4 regions of the Phytobacter sp. genome follow, and region 1 is predicted to be linked to each of the others. Evidence: predicted binding sites of a transcription regulator. Region 1 holds the regulator's gene; each other region holds the start of a gene.
The links. Region 1 encodes CRP, which controls carbon source genes, mostly activating them, when cyclic AMP is high. Its sites were predicted from a motif close to ATGTGANNNNNNTCACAT; they were not measured.
Positions count from the first base shown of each region.

Region 2: udp (uridine phosphorylase) is a predicted target of CRP. The motif match lies at 5,013-5,030, and genes of this name have one in related genera.
Region 3: AC5JPW_RS01080 (PTS mannitol transporter subunit IICBA) is a predicted target of CRP. The motif match lies at 4,891-4,908, and genes of this name have one in related genera.
Region 4: idnO (gluconate 5-dehydrogenase) is a predicted target of CRP. The motif match lies at 3,479-3,496, and genes of this name have one in related genera.

Region 1 is NZ_JCACPZ010000001.1:531,670-539,712, reverse strand. Features, by position in the region: gene prs (ribose-phosphate diphosphokinase) at 1-464, opposite strand, end outside; gene AC5JPW_RS02475 (NUDIX hydrolase) at 658-1,377, shown strand; gene AC5JPW_RS02470 (hydrolase) at 1,470-2,486, shown strand; gene AC5JPW_RS02465 (YheU family protein) at 2,488-2,706, shown strand; gene AC5JPW_RS02460 (phosphoribulokinase) at 2,748-3,617, shown strand; gene AC5JPW_RS02455 (OsmC family protein) at 3,687-4,091, opposite strand; gene crp (cAMP-activated global transcriptional regulator CRP) at 4,400-5,032, shown strand; gene AC5JPW_RS02445 (YccS/YhfK family putative transporter) at 5,081-7,159, shown strand; gene argD (bifunctional acetylornithine/succinyldiaminopimelate transaminase) at 7,156-8,043, opposite strand, start outside.
Region 2 is NZ_JCACPZ010000003.1:11,958-20,000, forward strand. Features, by position in the region: gene tatC (Sec-independent protein translocase subunit TatC) at 1-16, opposite strand, end outside; gene tatB (Sec-independent protein translocase protein TatB) at 19-534, opposite strand; gene tatA (Sec-independent protein translocase subunit TatA) at 538-792, opposite strand; gene ubiB (ubiquinone biosynthesis regulatory protein kinase UbiB) at 871-2,511, opposite strand; gene ubiJ (ubiquinone biosynthesis protein UbiJ) at 2,508-3,113, opposite strand; gene ubiE (bifunctional demethylmenaquinone methyltransferase/2-methoxy-6-polyprenyl-1,4-benzoquinol methylase UbiE) at 3,125-3,880, opposite strand; gene udp (uridine phosphorylase) at 4,128-4,889, opposite strand; gene AC5JPW_RS03395 (dienelactone hydrolase family protein) at 5,151-5,978, shown strand; gene AC5JPW_RS03400 (anaerobic sulfatase maturase) at 5,967-7,280, opposite strand; gene AC5JPW_RS03405 (histidine phosphatase family protein) at 7,366-7,932, opposite strand; gene AC5JPW_RS03410 (MBL fold metallo-hydrolase) at 7,923-8,043, opposite strand, start outside.
Region 3 is NZ_JCACPZ010000001.1:229,582-237,624, reverse strand. Features, by position in the region: gene AC5JPW_RS01100 (type I restriction endonuclease) at 1-422, shown strand, start outside; gene selB (selenocysteine-specific translation elongation factor) at 703-2,544, opposite strand; gene selA (L-seryl-tRNA(Sec) selenium transferase) at 2,541-3,929, opposite strand; gene AC5JPW_RS01085 (glutathione S-transferase) at 4,024-4,632, opposite strand; gene AC5JPW_RS01080 (PTS mannitol transporter subunit IICBA) at 5,170-7,077, shown strand; gene mtlD (mannitol-1-phosphate 5-dehydrogenase) at 7,306-8,043, shown strand, end outside.
Region 4 is NZ_JCACPZ010000004.1:1,557,746-1,565,788, reverse strand. Features, by position in the region: gene carB (carbamoyl-phosphate synthase large subunit) at 1-209, shown strand, start outside; gene AC5JPW_RS11335 (hypothetical protein) at 383-1,225, shown strand; gene AC5JPW_RS11330 (YgdI/YgdR family lipoprotein) at 1,359-1,592, shown strand; gene AC5JPW_RS11325 (NanQ anomerase/TabA/YiaL family protein) at 1,646-2,119, opposite strand; gene AC5JPW_RS11320 (gluconokinase) at 2,116-2,646, opposite strand; gene idnO (gluconate 5-dehydrogenase) at 2,657-3,421, opposite strand; gene AC5JPW_RS11310 (LacI family DNA-binding transcriptional regulator) at 3,661-4,653, shown strand; gene AC5JPW_RS11305 (2-hydroxyacid dehydrogenase) at 4,865-5,815, shown strand; gene AC5JPW_RS11300 (MFS transporter) at 5,861-7,168, shown strand; gene AC5JPW_RS11295 (heme-degrading domain-containing protein) at 7,180-7,683, shown strand; gene kefF (glutathione-regulated potassium-efflux system oxidoreductase KefF) at 7,998-8,043, shown strand, end outside.

The sequences.
Region 1 (8,043 bases):
AGCATCAGTTTGCCCGCGCCTATTGCCTGACGCAGGCGTTCGCTTTGCATCAGGCAGGTCTCCTGAGCAATCACCACGCTGTTGTTGATCGCCGCTGCTGCCGCATCGCTGTGCGGATCCAGCAAGAAGACTCTGCTGAAGTTCAGCGTATTCAACTGGGTGGCAAACACTTTGAGCGCAAAACTGTCGCCGTTAACCATATGCCGGTCCTGACGCGCCCAGGGCAGCCAGGCCAGTTCAAGATGACTAACTGTAATGTCGGTAACATGACGCACGGCATCGACCAGTTGTGCTAACAACATGAAATCGTTCATATCACGCATGGCCGCAACGCGAATCCGCATGATCTGAGCAAAACGAGGCAGCTCGCCGCTCACTTTCAGCCATACTGCACCATCAGGAAAGACGCCACGTTCGATTTCAATCTGTTGATTATCCAGTGTTAGCTCGATTTTACTGGTCATGATTCACCTCACCACTCAATTAATGTCCCTAAGACACATACAATATTGTCTATAAGACACTTACTCGCAAGTATTTTTTTAACCAATGCGCAAAAACCGCATTAACCCCATGATATATAGCTAAATAAAAGTTACCTTGCCGCACTCTGGCAGACTGATAAACTTGTGGCGTGTTGAACAGGATGAGTAAACGATGATCAGCGAAGCAGAGTATCTGGATTCATATGATGCCAGCCGGTTCCCTTCACCTCTGGTGACGGTAGACAGTGTGCTGTTCACGCTGCATGACAAGGCGCTTTGCGTTTTATTGGTGGAGCGCGCGAGCCAGCCGCAGCAAGGCCGCTGGGGCTTACCGGGCGGCTTTATCGATATGGAACAGGATGAATCAACGCGCGCCACTGCGCTGCGTAAACTCACCGAGAAAACGGGCGTCTCCCCCTCCTGGCTGGAACAGCTGGATACCTTTTCCGGGGCAAAGCGTGACCCACGCGGCTGGAGCCTGACCATCGCCTGGTATGCGTTAATCTCATGGGTCGCCTGCGCGCCACATATCGCAAGCGTGAGCGACGCCAGATGGGTGCCGGTCGGCGCGATTGATGATGTCAGTCTGGCGTTCGATCACCGGGAGATAATTCAGACTGCACTGCAGCGGTTACGGCAGAAAACGATGTACTCTTTACTGCCTGTTTATTGTCTACCTGATACGTTTACCCAGACGCAATTGCAGGAGGCGACAGAGATAATCCTCGGCCAGCCTATCCAGCGAAAGAGCCTGATTCGCCGCTTCGAGGCCTCGGGCATGTTTGAAGAGACTGGCGAGAGCGTGGCAACAGGGGCGCGAAAAGCGCGCTTGTGGCGGCGTAAGCCGGATGTCGACATCCATCTCTTTTCCCGTAATTTACTGGCGGATTAGCCTGTAACACACACGTAGCCCATGAAATGAGCAAACGTAAACATTGCGTGTTGTTATAGTCGTCCCCCAACAATTTATTGATTTTCCGTACTATGGCTGAAATTACCCCCTCACGACTTTCGGAAATTGAAGAGAATACGCAGGATTTCCGCCCGATGCGCGGTGGGCGTAACCCTCATTTCCAGACCATGCTGCCGCGTGTGATTCGCCGCAAGCTGGGTTTTACACCCACCTGGCAACGCCTCGAACTGCCGGATGGTGATTTTGTCGACCTGGCGTGGAGCGAAGACCCTCATCAGGCCAAACATAAACCCCGGCTGGTGGTCTTCCACGGGCTGGAAGGCAGCCTGCATAGCCCTTATGCTCATGGCCTGATCGAAGCAGCAAAAGCCCGTGGCTGGCTGGGCGTGGTCATGCATTTTCGTGGCTGCAGTGGCGAACCTAATCGTCTTAATCGTATTTATCACTCCGGTGAGACCGAAGACGGCACCTGGTTCCTGCACTGGCTAAAACGTGAGTTTGGTGAGGCTCGCACCGCCGCCGTTGGGTACTCATTGGGCGGCAATATGCTTGCCTGCCTGCTGGCAAAAGAGGGCAACCATGTGCCTCTGGATGCCGCCGTGATTGTCTCCGCGCCTTTTGTGCTGGAAGCGTGCAGCGCGCATATCGAAAAAGGCTTTTCGCGGGTGTATCAGCACTACTTGCTGAATTTGCTCAAAGGCAACGCATCGAGAAAACTGAAAGCGTACCCCGGCACTTTGCCAATCGATCTGCTGCAGCTAAAACGGGTGCGCCGGTTGCGTGAATTCGATGATTTGATCACGGCGCGCATTCATGGCTTTGCTGACGCCATTGATTACTATCGTCAGTGCAGCGCCATGCCGTTATTAAACAAAATCACCTGCCCTACGCTCATCATCCATGCGAAAGATGATCCCTTTATGGACAGCCATGTGATCCCGGATCCGGCAACGCTGCCGCCCTGCGTGGAGTATCAGTTGACCGAACACGGTGGTCACGTCGGCTTTGTAGGTGGCACCCTGATGCGGCCAGAAATGTGGCTTGAGAAACGTATCCCTGACTGGCTGAAAACCTGGCTGGAAGACTAAGATGATTATTCCCTGGCAAGATCTGGCGCCTGAAACGCTGGATAACCTTATTGAGAGCTTTGTCTTGCGCGAAGGCACTGATTATGGTGAACATGAACGCGCGTTTGCCCAAAAAGTTGCTGATGTTAAGCGACAACTAAAAAGCGGCGAAGCCGTGCTGGTGTGGTCGGAATTACACGAAAGCGTCAACATCATGCCACGCACACAGTTTCGCGATTAACAAAGCTCAAGCGAACATCATCGCTATTTTCTGGAGTCGCTATGTCTGCTAAACATCCGGTTATCGCTGTTACAGGCTCCAGCGGTGCGGGAACCACCACCACCAGCCTCGCGTTTCGTAAAATTTTCGCCCAACTCGATCTGCATGCTGCTGAAGTTGAAGGCGACAGTTTTCACCGCTACACCCGTCCCGAAATGGACATGGCGATTCGCAAGGCGCGAGATTTAGGCCGTCACATCAGCTATTTTGGCCCTGAAGCCAATGACTTCGGACTACTGGAACAGACGTTTATCGAGTACGGCCACACGGGTAAGGGCCAGGCACGCAAATACCTGCACACCTATGACGAAGCGGTTCCCTGGAATCAGGTTCCTGGAACCTTTACACCCTGGCAGCCGCTGCCGGAGCCAACGGACGTACTGTTCTATGAGGGATTGCACGGTGGTGTGGTCACACCGCAGCATGACGTCGCACGCCATGTGGATCTGCTGGTGGGCGTGGTGCCTATCGTCAACCTGGAATGGATGCAAAAACTGGTGCGGGATACCAGCGAACGCGGCCACTCCCGTGAAGCGGTAATGGATTCCGTGGTGCGTTCAATGGACGACTACATCAACTTCATTACGCCGCAGTTTTCTCGTACCCATATTAACTTCCAGCGCGTCCCCACCGTCGACACCTCTAACCCGTTTGCGGCCAAAGTCATTCCGTCGCTGGATGAAAGCTTTGTGGTGATTCATTTCCGCAATCTGGAAGGCATTGATTATCCCTGGCTGCTAGCCATGTTACAGGGTTCGTTTATTTCTCATATGAATACGTTAGTGGTGCCGGGCGGCAAAATGGGGCTGGCGATGGAACTCATCATGACACCGCTGGTAGAACGGCTGATGGAAGGTAAGAAAATCGAGTAACATCAGTCCCCTCTCCCCGTGGGAGAGGGTCAGGTTGAGGGCATCAGACCGCACAATGCCCTCAACCCATCACGCTTCAATCACTTCATACGAGTGCGTGATATTCACCGCTTTTTCCAGCATCAGCGCAACAGAGCAATACTTCTCAGCTGAAAGGTCTACTGCACGCGACACCGCGGCATCTTTCAACGCTTTGCCTGTCACAATGAAATGCAGATTGATGTGGGTGAACAGACGTGGCGCTTCTTCACGACGCTCGGATGTCAATTTCACCTCGCAATCCGTCACGTCATGACGCCCTTTTTGCAGGATAGAAACCACATCGATAGCGCTGCATCCGCCTGCGGCCATCAGTACCATCTCCATCGGGCTCGGGGCTTTATCGCCTGAGTTACCGTCCATCAAAATCTGGTGCCCGGAAGCAGACTCACCCAGGAACGTCAAACCTTCAACCCATTTCACACGAGCATGCATTTTAATTAACTCCGGAGTAGCAATTTTCTCTACAGATTACGCGTACATAAGAAAACTCGCAACGGAAGGCGACCTGCGTCAAGCTGAAGCGAGACACCAGGAGACAGGCGATTAAAGCTATGCTAAAACAGTCTGGATGCTACAGTGATACATTGATGTACTGCATGTACGCAGAGGACATCACATCTTAGAGGCCGCAGACATGTCTGACGGTGCACTTCCCAGGTATCGGGAAGACAGATTGCAACCCCAGTCACAGGGCGCAGATCCTGAGTCTGGAGCCAGCTTATAACAGAGGATAACCGCGCATGGTGCTTGGCAAACCGCAAACAGACCCGACTCTCGAATGGTTCTTGTCTCATTGCCATATTCATAAGTACCCGTCGAAGAGCACGCTGATTCACCAGGGTGAAAAAGCGGAAACGTTGTATTACATCGTCAAAGGCTCAGTGGCTGTGCTCATCAAGGATGAAGAAGGGAAAGAGATGATCCTCTCTTACCTTAACCAGGGCGATTTTATTGGTGAACTGGGTCTGTTCGAAGAAGGTCAGGAGCGCAGTGCATGGGTACGCGCCAAGACCGCTTGTGAAGTGGCCGAAATTTCCTACAAAAAATTCCGTCAGTTGATCCAGGTAAACCCGGATATTCTGATGCGCTTGTCCTCGCAGATGGCGCGCCGCCTGCAGGTCACTTCGGAAAAAGTCGGCAACCTCGCCTTCCTCGATGTGACAGGCCGTATTGCTCAGACGTTACTGAATCTGGCGAAACAACCCGACGCAATGACCCACCCGGACGGTATGCAAATTAAAATAACCCGTCAGGAAATTGGTCAGATCGTGGGCTGTTCTCGTGAAACCGTTGGCCGCATCCTGAAGATGCTCGAAGATCAGAACCTGATCTCCGCTCACGGTAAAACGATCGTCGTGTACGGAACACGTTAATCTCCGAACGGCGCATTGCCCCTGGCAGTGCGCCGTTTTTGTTTCCCCATGTGGCGCAGGCTGATTTACCACCCCGAAATCAACTATGCACTGCGACAAACGCTGGTGTTATGCCTGCCTGTGACCGTTGGCTTGATTGTGGGCCGACTGGATTTAGGGCTGCTTTTCTCATTAGTCCCCGCCTGTTGCAACATCGCTGGTCTCGACACGCTGCATAAGCGCTTCTTCAAGCGCGTGATTATTGGCGGCTCGCTTTTTGCTGGCAGCAGTCTCGCGGTGCAATTTTTGCTTTTTGAAAACATCCCCCTGCCGCTTATTTTGACCCTGTTGACGCTTATCCTCGGTGTCACTGCAGAAATCAGCGCGCTGCACGGCAGGTTGCTCCCCGCGTCACTGATTGCCGCCATTTTCACCCTGAGCCTTGCGGGCAATATGTCGGTATGGGAACCGCTGTTGATCTACAGCCTTGGCACGCTGTGGTATGGCGCATTTAACGCCTTCTGGTTCTGGCTCTGGCGAGAGCAGCCGCTGCGTGAGTCGTTGAGTTTGCTCTATCGTCAGTTGGCCGATTACTGCGAAGCAAAATACAGCATGCTGACCCAACACGCGGACCCGGAAAAAGCCCTGCCGCCGCTGCTGGCGCGTCAGCAAAAAGCAGTGGACATGATTAGCCAGTGCTACCAGCAACTGCATATGCTGGCGGCAAATCAGAATGGTGATTACAAAAGATTAAGGCGGGTCTTCCAGGTGGCGCTGGATTTACAGGAACACATTGCCGTTAGCCTGCATCAGCCCCAGGAAGTGCAGGAACTGGTGGAACGCAGCCACGCTGAAGAGGTGATCCGCTGGAACGCGCAAACCGTCGCTGCACGGTTGAGGGTAATCGCGGACGATATTCTCTATCACCGCTATCCCCAGCGTTTCAACATGGAAAAGCAGATCAGTGCGCTGGAGAAAATTGCCCTCCAGCATCCGGATAACCCGGTAGGCCAGTTCTGCGCCTGGCATTTCAGCCAGATTGCCCGTGTGCTGCGTACTCAGCGCCCACTCTATATTCGCGATTTAATGGCAGAAAAGCAGCGCCGTCTGCCGCTCATTCCGGCGTTGAAAAGCTACCTCTCCTTCAAATCCGCGGCCTTACGGAACGCCGCACGCATCAGCGTCATGCTGAGCGTAGCCAGCCTGATGGGCAGCGCGCTGCATTTGCCTAAACCCTACTGGATTATGATGACGGTCATGTTCGTCACTCAGAACGGCTACGGCGCAACGCGGGTGCGCATCCTGCACCGGGCGGCAGGCACTATGGCTGGGTTGATTATCGCCGGGGCCACGCTGCACTACCATGTGCCGGAGGGCTACACGCTCGCCACCATGCTTATCGTCACGCTGATAAGCTACCTGATCATTCGTAAAAGCTACGGCTGGGCGATGGTGGGCTTTACCCTGACGGCGGTGTACACGCTCCAGTTACTGACGCTGAATGGTGAGCAGTTTATCGTGGCCCGGCTTATCGATACCCTGATTGGTTGTTTGATTGCCTTTGGCGGCATCCTCTGGCTCTGGCCGCAGTGGCAAAGCGGGCTGCTGCGTCGTAACGCCCATGATGCTCTGGGTACTTACCAGGAGGCTATCCAGCTTATTCTCAGCAACGATCCGCAGGCTACGCCACTGGCCTGGCAGCGAATGCGCGTCAACCAGGCTCACAACGCTTTATTTAACTCGCTCAACCAGGCGATGCAGGAGCCCGGTTTCGATACGCGCTATCTGTCGGATATGAAATTGTGGGTTACCCACAGCCAGTTTATTGTCGAGCATATCAATGCCATGACAACGCTTGCGCGCGAGCACACCATGCTCACGCCGGATTTAGCGCAGCGGTACTTACAGTCGTGTGAGATTGCCCTGCAGCGCTGTCAGCAGCGGCTGGAGTATGACGGGCCGGGAGAGTCGGGGGATGTAAATATTCTGGAAGCGCCGGAGACGATGACCCACGGCCCGATGAGTACGCTGGAACAGCATCTGCAACGTATTCTGGGGCATCTGAGCACCATGCACACCATTTCGTCGGTAGCATGGCGTCAGCGCCCACATCACGGTATCTGGTTAAACCGTCGGTTACGACGTTAGCCGTTAACCACTTTTGCAACCGCTTTAGCAAAGCGGCTCATGCCTTCTTCGATATCGCTCTCTTCAACGATAAGCGCAGGCGCAAAACGCATCACATCAGGCCCGGCATTCAGCACCATCACCCCTGCATCAGCAGCAGCCAGCAGGAAATCACGTGCACGGCCTTTGAATTGCGGTGTCAGTTCAGCACCAATCAACAGGCCCATGCCGCGAATATCGCTGAAGATATTGTACTGCGCGTTGATGTTTTGCAGATGCTTCACAAACAGCTCGCGCTTCGCATTCACCCCGTTTAAGACTTCCGGCGTGTTAATGATATCGAACGCGGTACCGGCAACGGCACAGGCCAGCGGGTTACCACCGTAGGTGGAGCCGTGAGAGCCCGGATGGAACGCACTGGCAATCTCCTGCGTGGTCAGCATGGCGCTGACGGGGAAACCGCCGCCGAGTGCTTTGGCGCTGGTGAGGATATCCGGCGTCACGCCGTAATGCATATAGGCAAACAGCTCACCACAACGGCCCATGCCGCACTGCACTTCATCAAACACCAGCAGCGCATTGTGCTCGTCACAGAGATCGCGCAGCCCCTGCAGGAACTCCGGCGTCGCAGCCGTCACGCCGCCTTCCCCCTGGATCGGCTCAACAACAACCGCACAGGTATGATCGTCCATTACCGCTTTGACCGCATGCAAATCGTTAAACGGCACGTGGATAATATCGGCGGGTTTCGGGCCAAAACCGTCAGAATATTTCGGCTGACCGCCCACGGTGACCGTGAAGAGCGAACGACCATGGAAAGCATTATGGAAGGCGATAATTTTGGTTTTGTGCGGGCTATGGCGGGTGGAGGCATAAAAACGCGCCAGCTTGAACGCCGTTTCGTT
Region 2 (8,043 bases), on a different contig from region 1:
TATCATCAACAGCCATGTTCAGGATTTATCACTTGGAGAAGGGGTGGTTTCAGAAACCGGTTTAACGTCTGCTACCGGGGTTTCCGTCTTTTTCAGATCCGCCACATCAGGCGTCTGTTCCGGCGCACTGGCCTGGTTTTCCGCCGTTGAAGGCGTAACACCTTCATGCTGTTCTTCATTCCCCTTCACTATCGGGTTATGGATAGTGTGGGCTTCGTCGCTCGATTTTTCAGGATCGTTGACGGTGTAAGAACGCTTCATGGATTCTGCCGCCTGGCGCAACTCATCCATTGAGGCTTTGAGCTCCGGCGTCAGGTTTTCCAGGCTCGCCTTTTCAACCTTCTTCAGGCTGTCCTGAAACTCTTGCATTTTCAGTTCCTGCGCCAGCTCATTTTGCACTGTTGTTGCAAGAGAGCGCAGGGCTCTGACCCACCCTGCAACCGTGCGCACCGCAACGGGTAAACGTTGTGGACCGAGCACCACAAGGCCGATCACGAAGACTAATAACAGTTCGCCGAAACCAATATCAAACACGAATTACACCTGCTCTTTGTCGTGACGCTTTTCGTCTTTTTTCGCGTCTTCTTGCTTGTCAGCAAGAGATTTAGCCGTGAAATCCGCATCCTCTGCAGATTTGTCTTTATCTTGCTTGTCATCGTCGCTCATGGCTTTTTTAAAGCCTTTGATCGATGCGCCCAGATCGGAACCAATCGAACCCAGTTTTTTCGTTCCGAACAGCAGCACAACAATAACGGCAATGATCACCAAATTCCAAACACTGATACCACCCATACATGTTCCTCTGTAAGTGATGATGATAAAAACAGGCCTCAGTAAACATTACCGGGCCTCCCGGGAACGATGTGATACTTAGCGCGTTTTACGCCAGCCAACAAACCAGGCCATCACACCGGCAGCCATTAACCAACCAGGATTGAATCCCCATTCCGGCCGGTTAATCAGTAATAACGTACCACTCAGCAGCAATGTTGCGCCAATGCCAAATAAATAACGCGATTGCCCCTGACGCACATGATTGGATTGCAATTCAGCCGCGATTTTATCAACACTTATCTGTAGTTGCTTGCCGTGGCGCAAACTGTTGTAAATCAGTTCAGGTAGTTCTGGCATTTTTTCGATCCAGAACGGTCCTTTTTCTTTCACCGCCTTGATTAAGGCTGGCAGGCCCACCTGATCTTTTATCCAGGTTTCGAGGAAAGGTTTCGCCGTTTTCCACAAATCAAGCTGCGGATAAAGCTGACGCCCTACTCCTTCAACATACAGCAAGGTCTTTTGCAGCAAAACCAGCTGCGGCTGCACTTCCATATTGAAGCGACGCGCAGTGTTAAACAGATTCAGCAGCACGTGACCAAAAGAGATCTCAGCCAGCGGTTTTTCAAAAATCGGTTCGCAGACGGTACGAATGGCAAATTCGAACTCTTCGACATTGGTGTCTGGCGGTACCCAGCCTGAATCGACGTGCAACTCAGCAACTTTACGGTAATCACGATTAAAGAAGGCGATGAAGTTCTCCGCCAGATAGCGCTTATCTTCTTTGTTCAGCGACCCAACGATACCGCAATCAATCCCGATGTACTGAGGGTCTTCCGGATGGTCAAAGCTGACAAAGATATTGCCCGGGTGCATGTCTGCATGGAAGAAACTGTCACGGAACACCTGCGTGAAGAAGACCTGCACGCCGCGCTCGGCCAGCAGTTTCATGTTGGTGCCGTTTTTCTCCAGCGTCGCGACGTCTGACACCGGGATGCCGTAAATACGCTCCATCACCATCATGTTCTGACTGCAATAGTCAGAATAGACTTCCGGGATGTAGAGCATGGGGCTCTTATCAAAGTTACGCCGCAACTGGATGGCATTCGCCGATTCACGCAGCAAATCCAGCTCATCGATCAGCGTTTTTTCGTACTCACGCACCACTTCCTGCGGGCGCAAACGACGACCGTCCGGCAGCAGGCGCGGAACCCAGCCCGCCAGGCGATAAATCAGTTTCAAATCCGCTTTAATGATGGGCAGGATATCGGGGCGGATCACCTTAATGACCACCTCTTTGCCGTTCTCTTTCAGCCGCGCGGTGTGCACCTGAGCAATAGATGCCGATGCCAGCGGTTCAATGTCGAAATCATCAAACCACGCCTCGACCGGCTGGTCGCCCATCGCTTTTTCAATTTGCTGTTTGGCAAGACGACCATCAAAAGGCGCAACCCTGTCCTGCAACATCGCCAGTTGATCAGCAATCGTCGGTGGGAAGAGGTCACGGCGTGTCGATAACATCTGACCAAACTTGATCCAGACCGGACCCAGCTCCTGCAATGCCAGGCGCAGGCGCTCACCAAGAGGCTTCTCTTTGTGGCGGTTTGGCATCCAGAACAACATCTTCCGCCACAATCGCAATGGAAGCGTAATGCGCATTTTGGGGATGAGCTCATCAAGGCCGTAACTCAAAAAAGTCTGGATGATGAAATAAAGGCGCCGAATTTCTCCTGGCGTCATTTGCCCTCCAGTTTTTCCATACGTTTGATTAGGGCGTCGGCTGCACGTTCGACCGCAGCGGTTTCTTCCGCAAACCAGGCCACTTCCAGCGCCCCCGGTGCAAGGCGCCACTCTTCAGTCACGACTTCCGCAACATAGCGCTGCTGACGCTTGAAGGTATGCTCCACAAAGAAAGCACCCGCCCGCAGCGTTTTACCAATGCCTTCGGCCGCCACATCACCCGTCCAGGGAGCCAACAGCTCGGCCACGTCAAACTCTGCCAGATCCATCAGCGCAACCAGGTTCTGAACCACCTGAATATCACCCTGCACTTCCAGATCGCCAGAACGAATCAGGGCCGTCAGTTGCTGACGATCGCGCAGCGTAGGGAGCACACGCAGCCGGGTCACCACCGTACAATCGGCGTCACCTTCCCACTCACCTAACACGTCGACCTGGCGCTCGCTGAACGCCAGCACCAGCGGTGAAGTGAACTCTTTCAGTTCTACGCGTAACACTTTGCCATGCAGACGCTGCCGGGCCGGTTTTAAGGCTTTTTCACGATAGATGAAGGTATTAAACACGCGCTCAATACCTGCATTCACCAACGGCTTAAAGGGCATATAAACTCCTGTCAGAACTTATAGCCACGATGCAATGCCACCACGCCTGCGGTGAGATTGTAGTAATCCACGTTTTCAAAACCTGCGCCCTGCATCATCGCTTTCAGGGTTTCCTGATCGGGGTGCATGCGGATGGATTCCGCCAGATAGCGATAGCTGTCTGCATCGCTGGCAACCAGTTGCCCAATACGTGGCAGTACATGGAAGGAGTAGGCGTCGTAGACTTTACTCAGCGGTTCGATAATCGGTTTGGAAAATTCCAGCACCAGCAAACGACCACCCGGCTTCAGCACGCGGTACATGGATTTCAGCGCTTTCTCTTTTTCGGTGACATTACGCAGGCCGAAAGAGATGGTGATGCAATCAAAGGTGTTGTCCGGGAAAGGCAGTGCCTCGGCGTTAGCCTGCACGTATTCCACATTGCCAATGATGCCAATATTGCGTAGTTTTTCACGGCCCATCTTCAGCATGGACTCGTTAATGTCTGCCAGAACAACCTGACCCGTTTCACCGACCAGACGGGAGAATTTTGCCGTCAAATCACCGGTGCCACCCGCCAGATCCAGTACTTTTTGCCCACGACGCACACCACTACAGTCGATGGTGAAACGCTTCCATAAACGATGGATGCCCATGGACATCAAATCATTCATGACATCATATTTTGCAGCGACAGAATGGAAAACGTGCGCCACCATGTCGGCTTTCTGATCTTTAGCGACAGTCTGAAAACCAAAGTGCGTCGTTTCTTTTGAATCATCCGCCATCTTAATGCCTGCTATTGAAGAAAATGTTCGTGAAGTGTAACAGATTGGGCGCGATTGCCCTACGTTTCAACCTTAGCGAGATGTGTCGGTTTGAGAGGAAAAGAAGGATAAAATGGAATGAATACATCGTCCTCGATGTCGATGAATTGAGTGCAAAGCTTCTTACTGGCGCAACAGTTCCAGATTTATCCCGCCTTAAAAAACAAAAAAGGCCGAACAAGTCGGCCTTTAACGTATGCAAACAGAATTACACCAGACGGCGTGCCGCTTCGACGACAATTTTCACCGCATGACTTTCAGTCTGCTTCATGGTTTCCGCATTCGGGATTTCCTGCTGGGTACGGTTAACGATGACGCCAGCCACCATCCCCGCGCGCAGACCCTGGCTTGAACACATGGTCAGCAGTGTCGCAGATTCCATCTCATAGTTCATCACGCCCATTGACTGCCATTCTTCCATAGAGCCTTTGTAGCGGTTGACTACGCGGCCAGAGAAGGTGTCATAACGTTCCTGACCCGGGTAGAAGGTATCAGAGGATGCGGTTACGCCAATGTGGGTGGTGGCACCAACATCTTTCGCCGCCGCGACCAGTGCAGTGGTGCACTCGAAGTCTGCAACTGCCGGATATTCCATCGGTGCGAAGTGCAGGCTTGCGCCGTCCAGACGAACAGAGGCCGTCGTCACCAGTACGTCGCCAACGTTAATGTGCGGCTGAATTGCGCCGGTGGTGCCAACACGCAGGAAAGTACGGATGCCGAGCTGAGCTAATTCTTCAACAGCAATAGAAGTCGACGGGCCGCCGATACCGGTAGAGCAGACGATAACCGCTTTACCATCGAGCTCAGCACGCCAGGAGGTGAACTCGCGGTGGGATGCCAGCTTAACCGGCTTATCCATCAGCGCGGCGATCTTTTCCACACGCTCCGGATCGCCAGGGACGATAGCCAGGGTAGCCCCTTGTAAATCGTTTTTAGTGAGGCCGAGATGAAAAACATCAGACTTGGACATAAAGACTCCTCTGTGGTCAGGTTTAGTCAGAAGAAGCAAAAAGGTACTTTACAGAAGAGATGCGTGAAATTTCGTGACTAAGATCGCCATGGGGAAATTTGTTTGCATAACATTTCCATAAAATAGTGATTCGAATCACATTAACATATTCACCCTTACAACCCTGCTCCAAAGATAGCCTTTTTCTCACAGGAAGGTTTGCGCTTGTGCGGACTATAGTTACAGAAGCGCTAATAGCTAATAAAAGGTATGGAGAATGCCATGACAACCAATACACTGCCGGGCTACGCCCCCGCGGCTTCACCTCACGCGTCCACAACATTGCATACCCCGGAAGACGTCATCATCGCTGGCGAAACCACCATCCCAACCCAGGGCGACAGTATGCCTGCGTACCATGCGCGGCCAAAAAGTGCCACGGGTGCACTGCCTGTCGTACTGGTGATTCAGGAAATTTTCGGCGTGCATGAACACATTCGCGACCTTTGCCGTCGCCTCGCCCTGGAAGGCTACCTGGCCGTCGCCCCGGAACTCTACTTCCGCCAGGGCGATCCTAATGATTTTGCCGATATTCAGACCCTTTTTGACGGTCTGGTGACGAAAGTCCCGGATGCGCAGGTGTTGGCCGATCTCGATCATGTCGCCAACTGGGCCGCACGCAACGGCGGTGATGCCCAGCGCCTGCTGGCAACCGGTTTTTGTTGGGGCGGAAGAATTGCCTGGCTGTACGCCGCACATAACCCGCAGCTCAAAGCCGCGGTCGCCTGGTACGGCAAACTGGTGGGGCAAAAATCCCTGAATTCGCCCAAACACCCGGTGGATATTGCGGTTGATCTCAGTGCGCCGGTGCTCGGTCTGTATGGCGCCCAGGATACAGGCATTCCGCTCGACACTGTCGACACCATGCGCCATGCGCTGCGTGCCGCCAACGCCCGTGCGGAGATTGTTGTCTACCCGGATGCCGGGCATGCGTTTAATGCTGATTACCGCCCCAGTTACCATGAAGAGTCAGCCAAAGATGGCTGGCAGCGCATGCTGGACTGGTTTGCAAAATCAGGCGGCGTGTCCCGCGACAACTCAGTGGCGTAACCCGCAGCACTTTTTATATTTTTTACCGCTGCCGCAAGGACACAGGTCGTTGCGGCTGACGGTTCCCGGTTGAGCGGTTTTTACCGTAGGGCGATCGTCCTGCGCCACCCACTGCATAATGGTCGTGGGGGAATGACCATCCGCCAGAATCTCCCGCCAGACGTTCATCACCCGCGTAATATGCTTAAAGAAGTGCTGATAACCGGCGCACAGATAATTATGTCCAATGTGCCCGCCCGGTGAGACCGCAAAGCGGTGTTTTGGACAGCCCCCGTGGCAAACAAAACGAAAATCGCAGCGGTTACAATCGGCAGTCAGGCCGTCTCGCTTCGCCTCGCCAAAAGTGCGTGCCTGTTCGCTGTTATTCATCACCTCAATACTTTGCTGATGAATATTACCCAGCAGATGCTCGGGGTAGACAAAGTGATCGCAGTTATAGAGATCGCCGTTAGATTCCAGCGCAAAGGCGTGACCGCAGGTTTCGGAATGAACGCAGAGTACGGGAGGCTGTCCGTTCCAGGCAGCAAAAGCCACATCAAACATTTGCACTGATACTCGCCCTACGTCGCGGCGAATCCAGACGTCAAAAATCTGACTGAGAAACTCACCAAACTGCCAGGAGGGAACCGTCCAGGGGGTCAGAGTCGCTGCACTTTCTCCCGGCATCACCAGATTCAGCACCGTCGTTTGCGACGTACTCATCCGCTCCACCAGCGGAATAAACTGCATATGCCGGGAGCCTGACGCCAGCAGGAAGTCATACACTTCACGCGCATGGCTGACGTTGTGCTTGCCCACCACCGTCAGGGTATTGAATTGCACACCATGGGCTTTGAGCAGGGCCATCGCCGCTATCACCTGCTCATGGGTGCCTTTGCCAGCGCGATTTACCCGATACTGGTTATGCAGATGCGCCGGGCCGTCAATCGACAGGCCGACCAGGAAATGATGTTCGGCAAAGAACTGCGCCCATTCATCGTTGAGCACAATGCCGTTGGTTTGCAGGGCGTGTTCGATTTTCTTACCGTTGGCATAGTGCGCACAGAGCGCCACCACACGGCGGAAAAATCCCAGCCCCATCATGGTCGGTTCTCCACCCTGCCAGGCAAAAATCACACGGTTGCCGCTTTGCGCGGCAATCTGCTGCTGGATGTATTTTTCGAGAGTCTCATCCGACATGCACCAGTTTTTATTCCGCTCAGGGTAAAGCGCCTCTTTTTCGAGGTAAAAACAGTAGGTGCAATCGATGTTACACACCGACCCGGTCGGCTTCGCCATTACATGGCACCCTGCTACTGCCATATCGATAACATCCTCAATGCATCAAACGGAACAGAGCAGGTAGTGTAATGGAAAACGTCAGGGAGTCAGTACCAGAGGCGCGTCATTAGCGCCCAAGCTGCCATGAAGAGTCGGAAAGCGGGACAATCTGCCACTCTTCTTCGGTTTTACCCGGCGAGATCCACATCGGCACCACATTGCCGACGCGATCGCCGTAAGGCGTCCCGCTGGCGTAGTAACGAATCACGCGAAAGACACCTGAGTGCGCCACAATCAGCGGCATATCGTATTTTTCGAGCAGGCTGTTCAGCGCCTCCGTGACGCGGGTGCTGAAGGCTTCCCAGCTTTCTCCCCAGGGCGGCGTGCTTTCATACGGCGGGAGTTCAGAAATCGGGTGATTTTCCAGTAAGCCCCAGTCGCGCTCGCGCAGGCCATCATGCACCTCATAGGGCACCCCCGGCAGCGCCAGCTCTAACGTGTGACGGGCACGCTGGAGGGAACTCACCCCAACCCCGCTCCACTCCCAGGACTGGAGGATCGGCCCGGCGGCCAGCGCCTGCTTTTCACCCTCTTCAGTTAACGGCACATCCGTGCGTCCACCAATGAGTTTATCGCGATTCAACGGCGTCTCACCGTGACGAACAAAGACAAAAGGCTTACATATCAGTGACATTCATCAATTCCAGAATAGCTTTGCATCATAATCTCGCACTGTAGCGTTTGCTGCCAGCGCCCGACATCCTCAATCGGCGTAAACAGCGGGAACAGCATGCGGCAATCCAGG
Region 3 (8,043 bases), 300 kb from region 1:
CTTTTAGCCAATTTCTGAATGATCAAGTAAATGAAAGACTTAAATCTGCAATCACTGGAGTTAGCCCCGTAAGGACTGAACCATCCAGCGAGAATACCGAAAAAATCGAGCTCATTTTAAAAGATGAAAATGAGATTACAACGACATTAGAAGAGCTTGAAGGCTTCCATATTGTAAAAGCAATCACGCGTACTGTCGTTGATTCTCATCGGATTAATCATAGGGATACAAAAAGTTATTTTGGGATTTTAGTTGACGATAACAATCGAAAACCTATTTGCCGATTGCATTTCAATCGCTCTCAAAAATACATAGGCATCTTCGATATAGATAAGAATGAAACACGACATCCTATTGAAAATGTTGATGATATCTATTCTTACGCCGACATATTAAAAGCAACTGCAGCGCTGTATAACTGACCGAAATATGGCTTCCTGATAATTACCCTCACCCTAACCCTCTCCCTAAGGGAGAGGGGATCGTTTAGTGCAGTTTTTCAGTGCTTTTCTCCCTCACATTTTTCAGCGATGACAGGAACCGGCGCTTTAGAAAAGCAAGGCACATAAGGTGAACGGAATGGCCATCAGAGCCGCATTTTCCCCCTCACCCTAGCCCTCTCCCCAAAGGGGCGAGGGAACTAATTGTGCCCGTGTTCTCTCCCTCTCCCTGTGGGAGAGGGTCGTGGTGAGGGAGTTTAGTTTACTTCGTGAACAACGCCTTATCTCGCAGGATATGGTCGTTGCCGCGACGGCGGGTAAAGCCGATGCGGTCAAAATATTCCAGAATCTGGATAGCCAGCTTGCGCCCGACGTTGAGGGTGTCGCGAAAATCCGCCGCACTGGTGGAGCCGTGAATCGGATCCCGATCGCGGATCATGCTGGCGAAAGCGACAATCCGATCGTTACGGTAATAACGATCTTTGACGATCGCCGTAATCATCCCCTGCTGTGCGGCCTGGCGTAATACCCCGCGCATCACCTGCTCATCCGCACCCGTTTCCCGCGCCAGGTCACGCACCCACCAGGGTTCATCGCCAAAGAGCGCATTGACACGCTGCCAGATGGCGGCTTGCTCAGGCGTAAATCCGGCTTTGTGATCCGGCAAGTGCAGCCAGCCGTGATGGCTCTGAATGTCGCCACTCTCCCGCATATGCTCAATGAGGGTAAGCACCAGCGCTTCATCTTCCATCGGCAGCGCCATGCGCCGCAGACGTTCACGACCGGGGCCAGGTTCGTCCGCATGCTGCGCGTGGTAGGTGGTGAGCGTCGTCAGCAGTTTACGCTGCCAGCTTGCCGCCACTGGCGCATTGAGCAGATTATCCCCTGCGCGAATAAAGCCCGGTTCATTCAGTAACGCCTCAAGCCCGGTTTCATTCAACTGCCGCGCCCAGGCAAAAGCCGGAAGGTTGACCGCCCCGCGTTGCAAATGCACCGCCAGCGCGTCGGCATCACTCTGGGTTGCCGACAGCGCGCCAATCCATTGCTGGTACTCCGGTTTACGCTTGCCACGACGTGGCGGGTGTAGCGTCACTACGCGGGCACCTGCCAGGGTTTCACGGGCCGAAATGTCACGCAGCACCAGACGGTCGTTGTCTGCCAGCCACAGCGGCGTATCGAACACCAGCTCCGCCAGATGGTTATCGAGAAGCGAAACGCGCCCGGTAATATGGCTGGCCGCATGGTGAATATGCAGCGGCTGCCATTGCGTCAGCGGCGAGTGGGTTTGCAGCGCGACAATAACGCGTTCAGAAGGCTCTGGCGGTTGCGACGAAAGCAGCCAGTCGCCACGGGTCAGATCCTCTTTCTGCGCGTCCCCGGCAATGTTCAGGGCAATACGCTGCCCGGCGTGTGCATGATCAACCGGTTGATTCTGGGCATGCAGGCCGCGCACGCGCATCGGTTTACTCGCCCCGGTCAGCCAGAGGGTATCCCCGACACGTACCTCGCCCGAGAGCGCTGTCCCCGTCACCACCAGACCCGCCCCTTTCACGGTAAAGGCACGATCCAGCGCGAGACGAAAACGTTGATGCTGAGGATGGGCGCGGGTGGGCAGTTGCAGAAGATGTGCGCGTAGTTCGTCGATACCGCGTGACTCGGTGGCTGCCGTCACAAAGAGGGCGGCCTCCTGCCAGCCAAATTCACGCAGCGTGTGATGGACTTCATCACGCACCGCATCGACACGGGCGTCATCCACGCGGTCGGCTTTGGTCAGAGCCACCGTCAGCGCAGGGTTGCCGGTCAATTGCAGAATGGCAAGATGCTCGCGCGTTTGTGCCATAACGCCGTCATCGCAGGCCACCACCAGCAGCGCATGATCGATGCCGCCAACACCTGCCAGCATATTGGAAAGAAATTTCTCATGGCCAGGCACGTCGATAAAACCCGGCACGCTGCCGTCCGGCTGTGGCCAGTAGGCATAGCCCAGGTCGATGGTCATCCCGCGCGCTTTTTCTTCCGGCAGCCGGTCGGCATTCACGCCCGTGATGGCCTGCAATAAGGTGGTTTTGCCGTGGTCAACGTGTCCGGCGGTGGCAATAATCATTTCAGCAGCATCTCCAGAAAACGGGGTTCATCCTCAAGGCAGCGTAAATCCAGCCATAGGCGTCCATCATAAATGCGGCCAATTACAGGCTGTTCCACGCCCCGCCAGGCAGTGGCAAGCGCCTCCAGTCGACGCCCACTGCCATCAACAGGCGTGAAGGTGAGCGCCGCACTCGGCAGGCGATCGACGGGCAATGAACCACTGCCAATCTGCGAGAGGCAGCTTTCTACGCGCAGAATAAAATCTTCATAACGTCCTGTAAGCGCCGCCAGCAATCGCTGCGCCTGCTGGCTTATCTCTTCCTGCGAGCGGGTGAGTACACGTAGCGTCGGCAGGCTTTCGCGCAGCTTTTCCGGGTGCAGATAGAGGCGCAGCGTGGCATCCAGCGCGGCGAGGGTCATTTTGTCAGCCCGCAGCGCACGTTTAAGTGGGTGAGATTGCAGTTTCTCAATCAGCGCTTTCTTGCCGACAATAATCCCCGCCTGCGGGCCACCAAGCAGTTTATCACCGGAGAAACTCACCAGGCTCACGCCTGCGACAATCAGCTCCTGCACCAGCGGCTCTTTCGGCAGTCCGTACTGGCTCAAGTCAACCAGCGAGCCGCTGCCTAAATCGGCAATCACCGGTACATTCAACTCTTCGCCAAGGGAAACCAGGTCGGCTTCTTCTACGGTTTTGGTAAAGCCTTCAATGTGATAGTTGCTGGTATGAACCTTCATCAGCAGCGCGGTATTGTCATTCACCGCCTGACGGTAATCTTTGGCATGGGTGCGGTTGGTGGTTCCCACTTCCTGTAATACGCAGCCTGCCTGACGCATCACATCGGGGATGCGGAAAGCGCCGCCAATTTCCACCAGTTCGCCGCGGGACACCACCACCTCTTTGCCGCTCGCCGTCGCAGCAAGCATCAACAAGACCGCCGCGGCGTTGTTATTCACGATGCAGGCATCTTCGGCCCCCGTCAGACGGCAAAGCAGCTCCGCAACGGCACGGTCGCGATGACCACGTCCGGCATCATCCAGCGAATATTCCAGGGTCACCGGGGAGCGCATCGCCTGGGTGACGGCATCAATGGCAGACTGCGCCTGAAGCGCACGTCCGAGGTTGGTGTGCAACACCGTACCCGTCAGGTTGAAAACCGGACGTAATGCACTGGCACTTTCGCCAACCAGACGCTGGTGCGCCGTCTGCGCCCAGCTCTCGCACCAGCCAGGCAGTTGCAGCGTCTGGCGAACCGACTCACGCGCCTCTTCCTGCATTTGACGCAGCACGTCAGCGACCTGAGTGTGGCCAAAGGCGGTCATTAAAGGGGAGAACGCCGCATCACGTAACAGGCGATCGGTAGAAGGTATCTGGCTGTAAAGCGACTGGATTTCCGTTGTCATGAATTGGCCTGGCTGAGGTTTGCCCCTCCCGCCTGGAGGGGAATCGACGTGAGGGAATTGTAGCGCGAGTTGAGTCAGGCTGACATAACGGGCATCAAGCCTTCGGCGGTTCGGTGCGGGCGAAGCTCTCACGCTGGAACAGGTTTTCGACCAGTTTGACCAGCAGCGGCCTGTCGACACACCAGCCCGGGGAGACGTGGCGGAAGTTAAGATAGCCAATGGCGCAGGCAATGGAGATGGTCGCCAGATCCAGCGCATCCACACTTAACGTGCCGTCTTTGAGGTAGTTTTCGAGCGTGTCGAGACCATGGCTTATCTTCTCACGTTGACGCGTGAGCTCGGTTTCCGACTGTTGCGCTGTCGGGCGCGCAATTTCCCGCACTGAGACCAGGGCGGCATCCATGATGCCGTCGGCCAGGGCTTCAATCTGACGCATCTTCAGCGCCGCTTTCGGCTCTTTGGGCAACATGGTCGGGGCGATATCCAGCAAATCAATGTATTCCGCAATAATCGGTGAGTCGTACCAGACGTCACCGTCATCCGTGACCAACGCCGGGACTTTACCCAACGGGTTGTACTGCATCACATTGTTAATGGCGTTGTACGGCTGCTCATTCACAAACTCAAAGGTGATGCCTTTTTCCAACAGGATGATAGAAATTTTGCGTACAAACGGGCTGGTATAGCTACCAATCAGTTTCATTGCCTTCTCCTTGTCGCCGACCACAAAGCCTTAAGTATGTACTAAGGCGAGAAAATCTGACGTCAGCCGTTTCATAAATGTGAAAACTTAGCTGGCTATGTTGAGCCACGCGTCGTGTGTTACGCATGAAGTGAAAGAGAATTACAGGTCGCGATGTTAACAAAAACCAGACTTTGCGACCGATCACACTCAGAAAACTCCTGGCGAAAATATCTTGTGATACAGATCACAAATGAATAACAAATACGCCACCAAAATTTGTGATTAAAGTCACATTAACAAGGGGTAAGCGCTGTTTTTTTGCACTTTGTTCTTTTTCTACACAATAATTTTGTGACGAATATCACGTTAAAGCACGGTACACCCCCCGCTTTAACGTGATCAAAGTCACATTAATGGGCGTCATCTGGACAGTTGGCTGATTCGGTGCGAGATTTCGCATCACAGAACACGGGTCCGGCTACCTCTGCCGCCACGTTAACAACAAAACCTCGGGCTTCCGGCCTGTGCGATAGCAAACATAAGAAGGGGTGTTTTATGTCATCCGATATCAAGATCAAGGTGCAAAGCTTTGGTCGCTTCCTCAGCAACATGGTAATGCCAAATATCGGCGCGTTTATCGCGTGGGGTATCATTACCGCATTATTTATTCCAACAGGGTGGTTACCGAACGAAACACTGGCGAAACTCGTCGGCCCAATGATTACCTTCTTACTGCCACTGCTCATCGGTTTCACCGGTGGTCGTCTGGTGGGTGGCGATCGTGGTGGTGTGGTCGGTGCTATCACAACAATGGGTGTGATCGTCGGTGCAGATATGCCGATGTTCCTCGGCGCGATGATTGCCGGTCCTCTGGGCGGTCTGTGCATCAAGAAATTTGACGCCGCGGTAGACGGTAAGATCAAATCCGGTTTCGAAATGCTGGTGAATAACTTCTCCGCTGGCATCATCGGTATGATCCTGGCGCTGCTGGCGTTTAAAGGTATCGGCCCTGCTGTTGAAGTGCTGTCCAAAGGCCTCGCCGCTGGCGTTAACTTCATGGTTGTGCACGACATGCTGCCGCTGGCGTCCATCTTTGTTGAACCGGCGAAAATCCTGTTCCTCAACAACGCCATTAACCACGGTATCTTCTCGCCGCTGGGTATTCAGCAGTCTCACGATCTTGGCAAGTCTATCTTCTTCCTGATTGAAGCCAACCCCGGTCCGGGTATGGGCGTCCTGATGGCGTACATGTTCTTCGGTCGTGGTAGTGCACGTCAGTCTGCTGGCGGCGCGGCAATCATCCACTTCCTGGGCGGTATCCACGAAATTTATTTCCCGTACGTGCTGATGAACCCACGTCTGCTGATCGCGGTAATCCTCGGCGGTATGACTGGCGTGTTCACCCTGAGCGTGCTGAATGGCGGTCTGGTTTCTCCTGCTTCCCCGGGTTCTATCCTGGCCGTGCTGGCGATGACGCCGAAGGGTGCTTACTTTGCTAATATCGTGGCTATCTTCGCGGCAATGGCAGTCTCCTTCGTTATCTCCGCGATTCTGCTGAAAACCAGCAAAGTCAAAGAAGAAGATGACCTGGAAGCGGCAAACCTTCGTATGCAGGAAATGAAAGCCCAGTCTAAAGGTGCCACTGCACTGACCGCGGGTGATGTGACCAACGACCTGAGCCACGTACGTAAAATCATCGTTGCCTGTGACGCCGGTATGGGCTCCAGCGCAATGGGGGCAGGTGTACTGCGTAAGAAAGTCCAGGATGCGGGTCTGACCAACATCTCCGTGACCAACAGCGCGATCAACAGCCTGCCATCTGATGTTGACCTGGTGATTACTCACCGTGACCTGACCGAACGTGCGATGCGCCAGGTACCACAGGCACAGCACATTTCGCTGACCAACTTCCTGGACAGTGGTCTGTACACCAACCTGACTGAACGCCTGGTCGCGGCACAGCGCCACGCGGACAACAGCGTAAAGGTTCAGACCAGCTTGCAGGATAGCTTTGATGCTGGCGATAGCAACCTGTTCAAGCTGGGCGCAGAAAACGTGTTCCTGGGCCGTACCGCCAGCAACAAAGAAGAAGCAATTCGCTTCGCCGGTGAGCAACTGGTGAAAGGTGGCTACGTTCAACCTGAGTACGTTGAAGCGATGCTGGAACGCGAAAAACTGACCCCGACCTACCTGGGTGAGTCTATCGCTGTCCCACACGGTACCGTTGAAGCAAAAGACCGCGTGCTGAAAACGGGCGTCGTGTTCTGCCAGTACCCACAAGGCGTACTGTTCGGTGAAGAACCGGAAGATGTTGCCCGTCTGGTTATCGGTATCGCAGCACGTAACAACGAGCACATTCAGGTTATCACCAGCCTGACCAACGCGCTGGATGACGAAACCGTCATTGAGCGTCTGGCCAACACCACCAGCGTAGAAGAAGTACTGGCGCTGTTGAAGGCATAATGTTCGAATTGTCCGCTGAAAAATTCGGGCGGCGGGAAGGCAGGTAACAACATTCATCCCGGTCACTGTTCAAAGCGACCGGGATACATGAAGAAACCAACCCACCTGCCGCCCGAACCAACAGGCGGACCGACCTCTCCCTCTGGGGAGAGGGTTCGGGTGAGGAGAAACTCGTGCGGTTCCTCACCCCAGCCCTCTCGGGTAAAAACATTGATGAAGGTTAACACTATGAAAGCATTGCATTTTGGCGCAGGTAATATCGGACGTGGTTTCATCGGCAAACTGCTGGCGGACGCGGGGATTGAACTGACATTCGCCGATGTGAATCAGGTGGTTCTCGACGCCCTTAATGCCCGTCATAGCTATCAGGTTCATGTGGTTGGCGAAAACGAGCAGGTAGACACTGTCTCCGGTGTCAGCGCCGTTAGCAGCATCGGTGATGAGGTCGTTGACCTGATTGCGACCGTTGATCTGGTTACCACTGCCGTCGGCCCGGTTGTGCTTGAGCGCATCGCGCCGGCCATCGCGAAAGGCCTGGCAAAACGTAAAGCGCAGGGACTCGACACCCCGCTGAACATCATCGCCTGTGAAAACATGGTGCGCGGCACCACCCAATTGAAAGGCCACGTCTTCAACGCGCTGGCTGAAGAAGACAAAGCCTGGGTTGAAGCCCATGTCGGTTTTGTCGACTCTGCCGTTGACCGTATTGTTCCGCCGTCTGAATCCGCGACTAACGACCCACTGGAAGTCACCGTTGAAACCTTCAGCGAGTGGATTGTCGACAAAACCCAGTTCAAAGGCGCACTGCCGAACATCCCGGGTATGGAATTAACCGATAACCTGATGGCGTTTGTTGAGCGTAAGCTCTTCACGTTAAACACCGGGCATGCTATAACCGCGTACCTTGGTCAACAGACGGGTCATCAGACCATTCGCGACGCTATCCTGGACGAGAACATCCGTGCG
Region 4 (8,043 bases), on a different contig from region 1:
AGAATGGCGAGTATACCTACATCATCAACACCACCGCAGGTCGTCAGGCGATTGAAGATTCCAAGCTGATTCGCCGCAGCGCACTGCAGTACAAAGTGCATTACGACACCACCCTGAATGGCGGTTTCGCAACAGCGATGGCCCTGAATGCCAATGCGGTTGAGAAAGTGATTTCAGTTCAGGAAATGCACGCGCAGATCACCAAATAAGTTGTCATGAATTAACCAAAAGCCAGCGTAAGCTGGCTTTTTTTATTCCTGCCCCCCCAAATTTAATAGCCAATTTCTTTTTCACTCCCGCGTGACCATCCTTTACCCTTAAATCGTGTCGTTTAATGAGTCCGTCTTTCACGTTCAAGGAGAAACACGTGTTTAAAAGAATCATGCTGTTGGCAGCCTGCATAACATTGACCGCCTGCTTTGGTGATAAAAAAGAATTTCTTATCGATAACCCGACCGGGCAACCATTAACTATTGCGATCGACGATCAGAAAATAACGATCCCGGCAAAGGAATCGCAAAATATCAAACTCGATGCGGGTCAACATACGCTTACGCTGGAAAAGGGTGAAACGGTAAAATTCAGCGTGTTTGAGGCCTGGCCTGGTTCCGGCGAGAGCGGTCTCATCAATCCTACCCGTACCCGCTATATTTATGTGGTGCAAAAGTATCTGGCGCAAGGGGTACAGCCCGCCGGTGAAAATAGTGATGTTCATACTTTGACTATTGATGGGCGGACCGTCACCGGCCCGTTCAACGATCTGGGAAGCGAACTGTTTATTGATAAATTTGCAAATCAGTGGGAACTGAATCCGACAGAGTCTTTCCCACAATCGATGTCATCCACATCTAACGATAATTACAAAACCAAGATTTTCCGCAGCGAGGATTTTAAACATTATTATGATAATGAATTTTCTCCGTCAGCTGACTACAGTCAAAATATGCGTATCACCGAGTCACGTTACCAGCCGCCTGAAATAACTGCGCATTTCAACTCTTCTGAACTTCAGCAAAACCTGGATGCCGCCAGCAAAATTTATACAGCCTTTATTCACGCAGAATCGGCAAGTGAACAAAAAGATTTGCTGAAGGAGTTTGAAAAACAGAACCGCGAGAAATGGCGTAATCCTAAAACGGGTGGGGGGGAATTGACCCGTTATTATGAAATTATGACTAACCTGAATCACACGATGATGAGCTCAATTCTCGAGCTTAAGCCGTAACGTCATCTGGCCGGGCAACTGTGCTTCAGAATGCCCGGTCTCGGAACCTTCTGTATTTCCATAAAATTTCAGGACGTTAAACTAAAATAGTGAGGTATGTAATCTAATCCATCTGAAAGCAGGGGAGAACACCATGCGATCGAAACTACTATTAACGTCCATTTTTGCTGCCGCCACGTTGTTTACCGTTGCGGGCTGTTCATCTAACCAGGCAGTGAAAACCACTGACGGCAAAACTATCGTGACCGATGGCAAGCCGGAGGTTGATGAGGATACCGGTCTGGTCTCTTACAAAAATGCTGAGACCGGTAAAACTGAGCAGATTAACCGTGATCAAGTGAAAAACATGAGTGAGCTGGATAATTGATACCAGCCGCTAAGCGAGAAAAGTCCCGCCGGTATGCGGGACTTTTTTATGGGTTACGCAGTGAGAAGTGCCGCGTCGATTTTGACCACGATTTTGCGCAGTGCGGCAGGCGTTTCAAGGGCACACATTGGGCGATGCAGCTCAAGCGGGAAGATAATGGCCAGCTCTTCAGGTTGTAGGTGAATCAGTGTTTCACTGTCAATGCGATGACAAAATCCCAGATCGTGAGCGGTATTAAACGGCTCGCTCAGATCCAGCGGCAGACCCGTCACTCCGGCACCGACCACCTCTTCTCCCGTCAGTACGATATGAATATCAATGTACTGACGGTGAAATTCCGGGCGTTGTTCGTCAATCAGACGGGTATGCCCTTCAACCACGGAAAAGAAAACGCTGTCCCCCTGCAACGGGTATTTCCCGGTGGGCAGCGTGTGGGGCGCTTTGTCGATGATGGCTTGTAGCGTCTGGCGAATAATGGCCGGATAAATCGGGTTTACCGCGCCTGCGGATAAGGTATCAACTATCATGCGGGAACATCCTGCTTAACATGGTTTCGTAACAGTAAAAGGCTTTGCGACACGAGGGTGGCGACCGGAGGTGCGATATCGACGGCGATGATGTCCGCTTCGTCTTCAGTGGGCAGCTCAAGTGCTGCGAACTGACTTTTTAGCAACGCCTCCGGCATAAAGTGCCCCTGACGCTGGCGCATGCGGTCCAGCACGCAGTCGTAATCCCCTTTTAACCAAAGGAAACGCACGTTGTTGTTGCCGTGGCGCAACTGGTCTCGATAGCGTTTTTTTAACGCTGAACAGACCAATACACCGGATTCGTTTTTCTGCTCAAGGCTGAAAATGACGTCGGAAACGCGCTCCAGCCACGGGAGACGGTCGTCATCATTCAGTGCCTGGCCCGAGGCCATTTTGCGGATGTTCTGCCGGGGATGAAGATCGTCCCCATCAATAAACTTGGCCTGCATTGCCTGCGCTAACGCCAGGCCCACTGTTGATTTCCCCGTACCGGAAACCCCCATTAAAATCACGCACTGACCTGCCATGATTCGCTCCTTACACCGCGACCAGCATGCCGCCGTCAACAAACAGCAGATGGCCATTGACGAAGTTGGAGGCTTTTGACGAGAGGAACACCGCCGCGCCCACCAACTCTTCCGGGTTGCCCCAGCGGGCGGCCGGAGTACGTTTGCACAGCCACTCGGTGAAGGCTTTGTCATCAACCAGCGTTTGCGTCATGGCGGTCTGGAAATAGCCAGGAGCAATGCCGTTGACCTGGATGTTGTATCGCGCCAGCTCAACACACATACCACGGGTGAGCATTTTCACTGCACCTTTGGCGGCGGCATACGGGGTGATGGTGTCGCGACCAAGCTCGCTCTGCATGGAGCAAATGTTGACAATTTTGCCCTGTTTGCGGGTCATCATGCGTTTTGCGACGGCCTGAGAGACTAAAAACACGGCGGTCTGGTTGACGGCAATGACTGCATTCCACTCTTCAACGGGGAATTCGGTAAAAGGATGACGACGCTGAATGCCGGCATTATTAAATAACACATCGATCGGGCCGATATTGCTTTCAATATCCTCAATGGCTTTTTCTACGGATTCTGCATCGGTAACATTAAATACCGAAGTCCAGGCCGTTGCCCCTTCATCACGTAATTTCATCGCGGCCTGCTCAGCACGCTCTGCGGAAATATCGTTGATGATAATTTCTGCGCCAGATTGCGCCAGACCCTGGGCCATGACAAAGCCGATCCCCTGACCTGAACCCGTAATTAAAATGCGTTTGCCATTTAAACTAAAAAGATCGTTCATTGTTATTTCCTGCCCAAATGATGTGCTGTCTATCTCACGGTTTTTAATGCCGGTAAACTGTGATGAAGATCACTCAAATCCATGTTACGAAAAGGGGTTACCTTTAGTGTGAACCTGAGGGCAAATTTCGGGGCATTTCAGGTGCTAAGCGCGCTGCGACGCGTGTTCTGGTAATTCTCTTTTCCGGTGACACGGGGCATAATGGCAGGCTTGCGCAGGCGTCAGAACAGGTATCAACGATGAAACCACAACGAATTACATTACATGATATCGCTGCGCTGGCGGGGGTAACCAAAATGACGGTGAGCCGCTATCTCCGCACCCCGGAAAGGGTGAAACCTGAAACCGCTGAGCGTATAGCCAGCGTGATTGCTGAAGTGGGCTACCAGCCTGACCCGGATAACCCGGCCATGTCCGCCAATGGCCTGCCACGCATTGGCGTCCTGATCCCCTCTTTTAATAATCAGATCTTTGCTGACCTGCTTGCCGGTATTGAGTCGGTCGCCGCAGCGCAGGGCTATCAGACGCTGGTGGTCAACTACGATTACGACAGCCAGCGCGAGGAAGAGCAAATTGCCACGGTGCTCGCCTTTAAAGTGAAGGGGTTATTGCTCACTGAATCCGTGCATAGCCTGCGGGCGGAGAAGTACCTGAAAGCCGCTAAAATCCCGATTGCGGAAGTGATGGGGCTGTCAGACAACCCGGATCGTATCAACGTCGGTTTTGACAACGTACGGGCCGGCTTCGATATGACCAACATGCTGCTGGCAAGCGGCAAGAAGCGCATTATCTATTTCGGTTCGATGTCGGATGTGCGCGACGAGCAGCGCTACACGGGCTACTGCCAGGCGATGGAAGCGCAGGGATTGTCGGTTGGGCGCATAGCGCCCAATAAAGTCTCTTCTATTTCGATTGGTACCGGCATGATGACGCTGGCGCGGCAGATGTATGCCGATATGGACGGGATTTTGTGCACCAATGATGACCTGGCGGTTGGGGTGTTACAGGAGTGCCTCGCGTCCGGTATAAAAGTCCCTGCAGACATGGCGATTGCCGGATTCCACGGCCTGGAGATTGGGCAGATTATCAATCCCCGACTGGCGAGTGTACTGACCCCGCGTTTTGAAATGGGGAAAGTGGCGACTGAAATTATCATCAAAAAAATCAAAGGATTGCCGACCATCGAAAAAGTGGATCTTCACTTCCGCCTGTCGATGGGTGAAACCATCTGACGCTGCGTTCGCAAACTTAAATTGTTAGCGTTTTGTTGAGGTTATGTCGAAAGCCGTCAGGCGTGACGCGGGGATTTGTCCGCCCCGATCACGTAGACGGTAACACGCTTTTTTAACACGATTCAGCGTGACGTAGATCGCAAAATTACCTGCTAAAAACCCGTTTGATAATACGTATCTGACGTACTAAAACTTTCAAACAGGTAACACTATGACTACACAACTCCCCCAGACCGTTTTGCTGATTGCCCCCGTCGTCGACAGCCTGCTGGATAAACTCTCCACGGCCTTTACGGTTCATCGTCTTTATGAGCAGCAGGATGCGGCTGCCTTTCTGAAAGAAGTCGGGGCGTCTGTTCAGGCGGTGGTGACCCGTGGCGATATTGGCGTGACCAATCCGGTGCTTGAGGCGCTGCCGCAGGTTGGGTTGATTGCGGTGTTTGGTGTGGGCACCGACGCGGTCGACTTGAATTACACCCGCTCGCGTAATATCGCGGTGACCATCACCTCCGGCGTGCTAACTCAAGGCGTGGCTGACCTGGCGATGGGACTGCTGCTGGCAGGTGCTCGCCAGCTCTGTCAGGGCGACCGATTTGTGCGTGAAGGCCGTTGGGTCAATACGGCGCCGGCACTGGCGACTCAGGTGAGCGGCAAGCGCATCGGTATCTTTGGTATGGGGAACATTGGTCAGGCGATTGCACGACGCGCCAGTGGCTTTGATATGGAGATTCTTTATAACGATCGCCAGAAAATTGCCGGGCTGGACTACCAGTGGTGTGCAGACCTCCACACCCTCGCCCATGAGAGCGATTTTCTGGTGATTGCGGCTTCCGCAGGGCCTGAAAACCACAAGCTGATCGATGCCTCAGTGCTGAACGTCATGCCCGGTCATGCATGGTTGATTAACGTGGCACGTGGTTCATTGGTCGATGAAAAAGCACTGATTAACGCGTTACAAAAAGGTGTTATCGCCGGGGCCGCGCTCGACGTGTACGAAGATGAGCCTCACGTTCCGGCTGAGTTGATTGCTCTGGACAACGTGGTACTGCAACCGCACGTTGCCAGTGCGACCCATGAAACACGCCAAAGAATGAGTGATGTCGTTTATGCCAATGTTGAGGCTTATTTTGCCCAAGCGCCGTTACCGAATGTGATTGCGTAATTTCTCACACAGGTTATTTATCCCCTCTGCGATAGCGAGAAAAATATGAATAATAAAATTCCCGGCACCCGCTGGTGGCGAATTATTGCCCCGGTTCTGATTGCCTGCATTATTTCGTTCATGGACAGGGTTAATATTAGTTTTGCCTTACCCGGCGGTATGGAAACGGATTTAGGTATTACCAGCCAGATGGCTGGGGTAGCCAGTGGCATATTTTTTATCGGTTATCTGTTTTTGCAAATCCCCGGTGGCCGTATTGCGGTCTACGGCAGCGGTAAACGTTTTATTGCCTGGTCATTAATTGCATGGGCGGTAGTCTCCATCGCGACCGGCTTTGTGACGCATGAATATCAGTTGTTAGTGCTGCGCTTTATCCTGGGCGTCTCCGAAGGGGGGATGTTACCGGTGGTCCTGACCATGGTCAGCAACTGGTTCCCGGAAAAAGAAGTTGGTCGGGCCAATGCTTTTGTGATGATGTTTGCGCCACTCGGCGGCATGCTGACGGCACCGGTTTCCGGCGCGATCATTGCGGCATTCGACTGGCGCTGGCTGTTTATCATCGAAGGTCTGCTCTCGTTCGTGGTGCTGCTGGTGTGGTGGTTCCTGATAAGCGATCGCCCGGAAGAGGCGAAATGGCTTCCGGACAGCGAGCGTGAATATCTGGTGACGACCCTGAGCCGTGAACGTCAGGCGCGCATGGCAGAAGAGCCTGTCAGCAACGCCCCCGTGAAAGACGTGTTCCGTAACCCAGGGTTGATGAAACTGGTCATTCTCAACTTCTTCTATCAGACCGGTGATTACGGCTACACGCTCTGGCTGCCGACAATCCTGAAAAACCTGACCGGGGCCAACATGGCGGGCGTGGGAGTGCTGGCGATTTTACCCTTTGTCGCCACTCTGGCCGGGATTTACGTGATTTCACTGTTCAGCGACCGCACGGGTAAACGGCGTGCACTTGTACGCATCTCTCTTTACTGCTTTGCGGCCTGTTTACTGGCATCGGTGGTGCTGAAAGAGCATATCGTGGCGGCCTATATCGCGCTGGTGCTGTGCGGCTTCTTCCTCAAGGCAGCAACCAGCCCGTTCTGGTCTATCCCGAGTCGTATTGCGTCACCGGAAGTGGCGGGCAGCGCGCGTGGGGTGATCAACGGTCTCGGGAATCTGGGCGGCTTCTGTGGCCCGTATCTGGTGGGCGTGATGATCTACTTCTACGGGCAAAACGTGGCGGTATGCGCACTGGCGGGGTCACTGATTATCGCCGGGACCATGACCTTCTTCCTGCCGAAAAAATGTGACCGCGTACCGGACAAGTCTGCTGCCTTGAGTGGCGATGAAAAGCCGCACCGCGTGTGAGAGGAAAGAGCATGACGCTGGAAAAACAGATTGCCTTATGCGAAAGCCACCGGACACTGCTGCAATTTCCGCGCTTTGATGCCAGTGATGCATGGGCGCTCGGCAACGCCCTGTATGCAGAAGCGACACGCAGAGGATTTGCGCTCGCCATCGACATTCGCGTCAATCAGGTTTGCCTGTTCAGTGCGTTAATGCCGGGGGCGACAGCCGAGAATATCGATTGGGTCCGGCGTAAACGTAACATGGTTGATTTCCTGGGTATCAGCTCATGGGCTGCGGGGCTGATGTTGCAGTCCCGTGAGACCACGCTGGCCCAGCGATATGGCCTGGATTTACGCGATTACGCGGCGTTCGGTGGCAGCTATCCGCTCTATCTGACCAGCGGCTGTCAGATAGGCACCGTGACGGTCTCTGGCGCGCCGCAGAGAGACGATCACAATCTGGTGCTTGAGGTCCTGGGGGCTATGTCAGGCATTGCGAAAAGCGAACTGACGCTGGTTCCGGAGCCGATGTAAGGTAATAAATTGCAGGTACAAGGACCGTACCTGCAATTCCCTACAGATTATGACTGTTTGCAGGGCGATTAAGTGTCTACACTCAAACAAAAAAGTGTGCATACCCGTCATACTTCAAGTCGCAGGTTCGTTGGCTTTCCTCGCTCACCCCAGTTACTTACTTGAGTAAGCTCCTGGGGACTAATGAGGGACATCCATGTCCCTCACGCAAGGCAGCCTTTGGCTGTTCAAATTCGTTCCTGACGAATTTGTCGCTGCGTTGCCACCTTCCTGCAACTCGAATTATTTAGGGGCGAGTGAAAACAGGTTAATCGATGATTCTTATTATTTATGCCCATCCCTATCCGCAGCATTCGCATG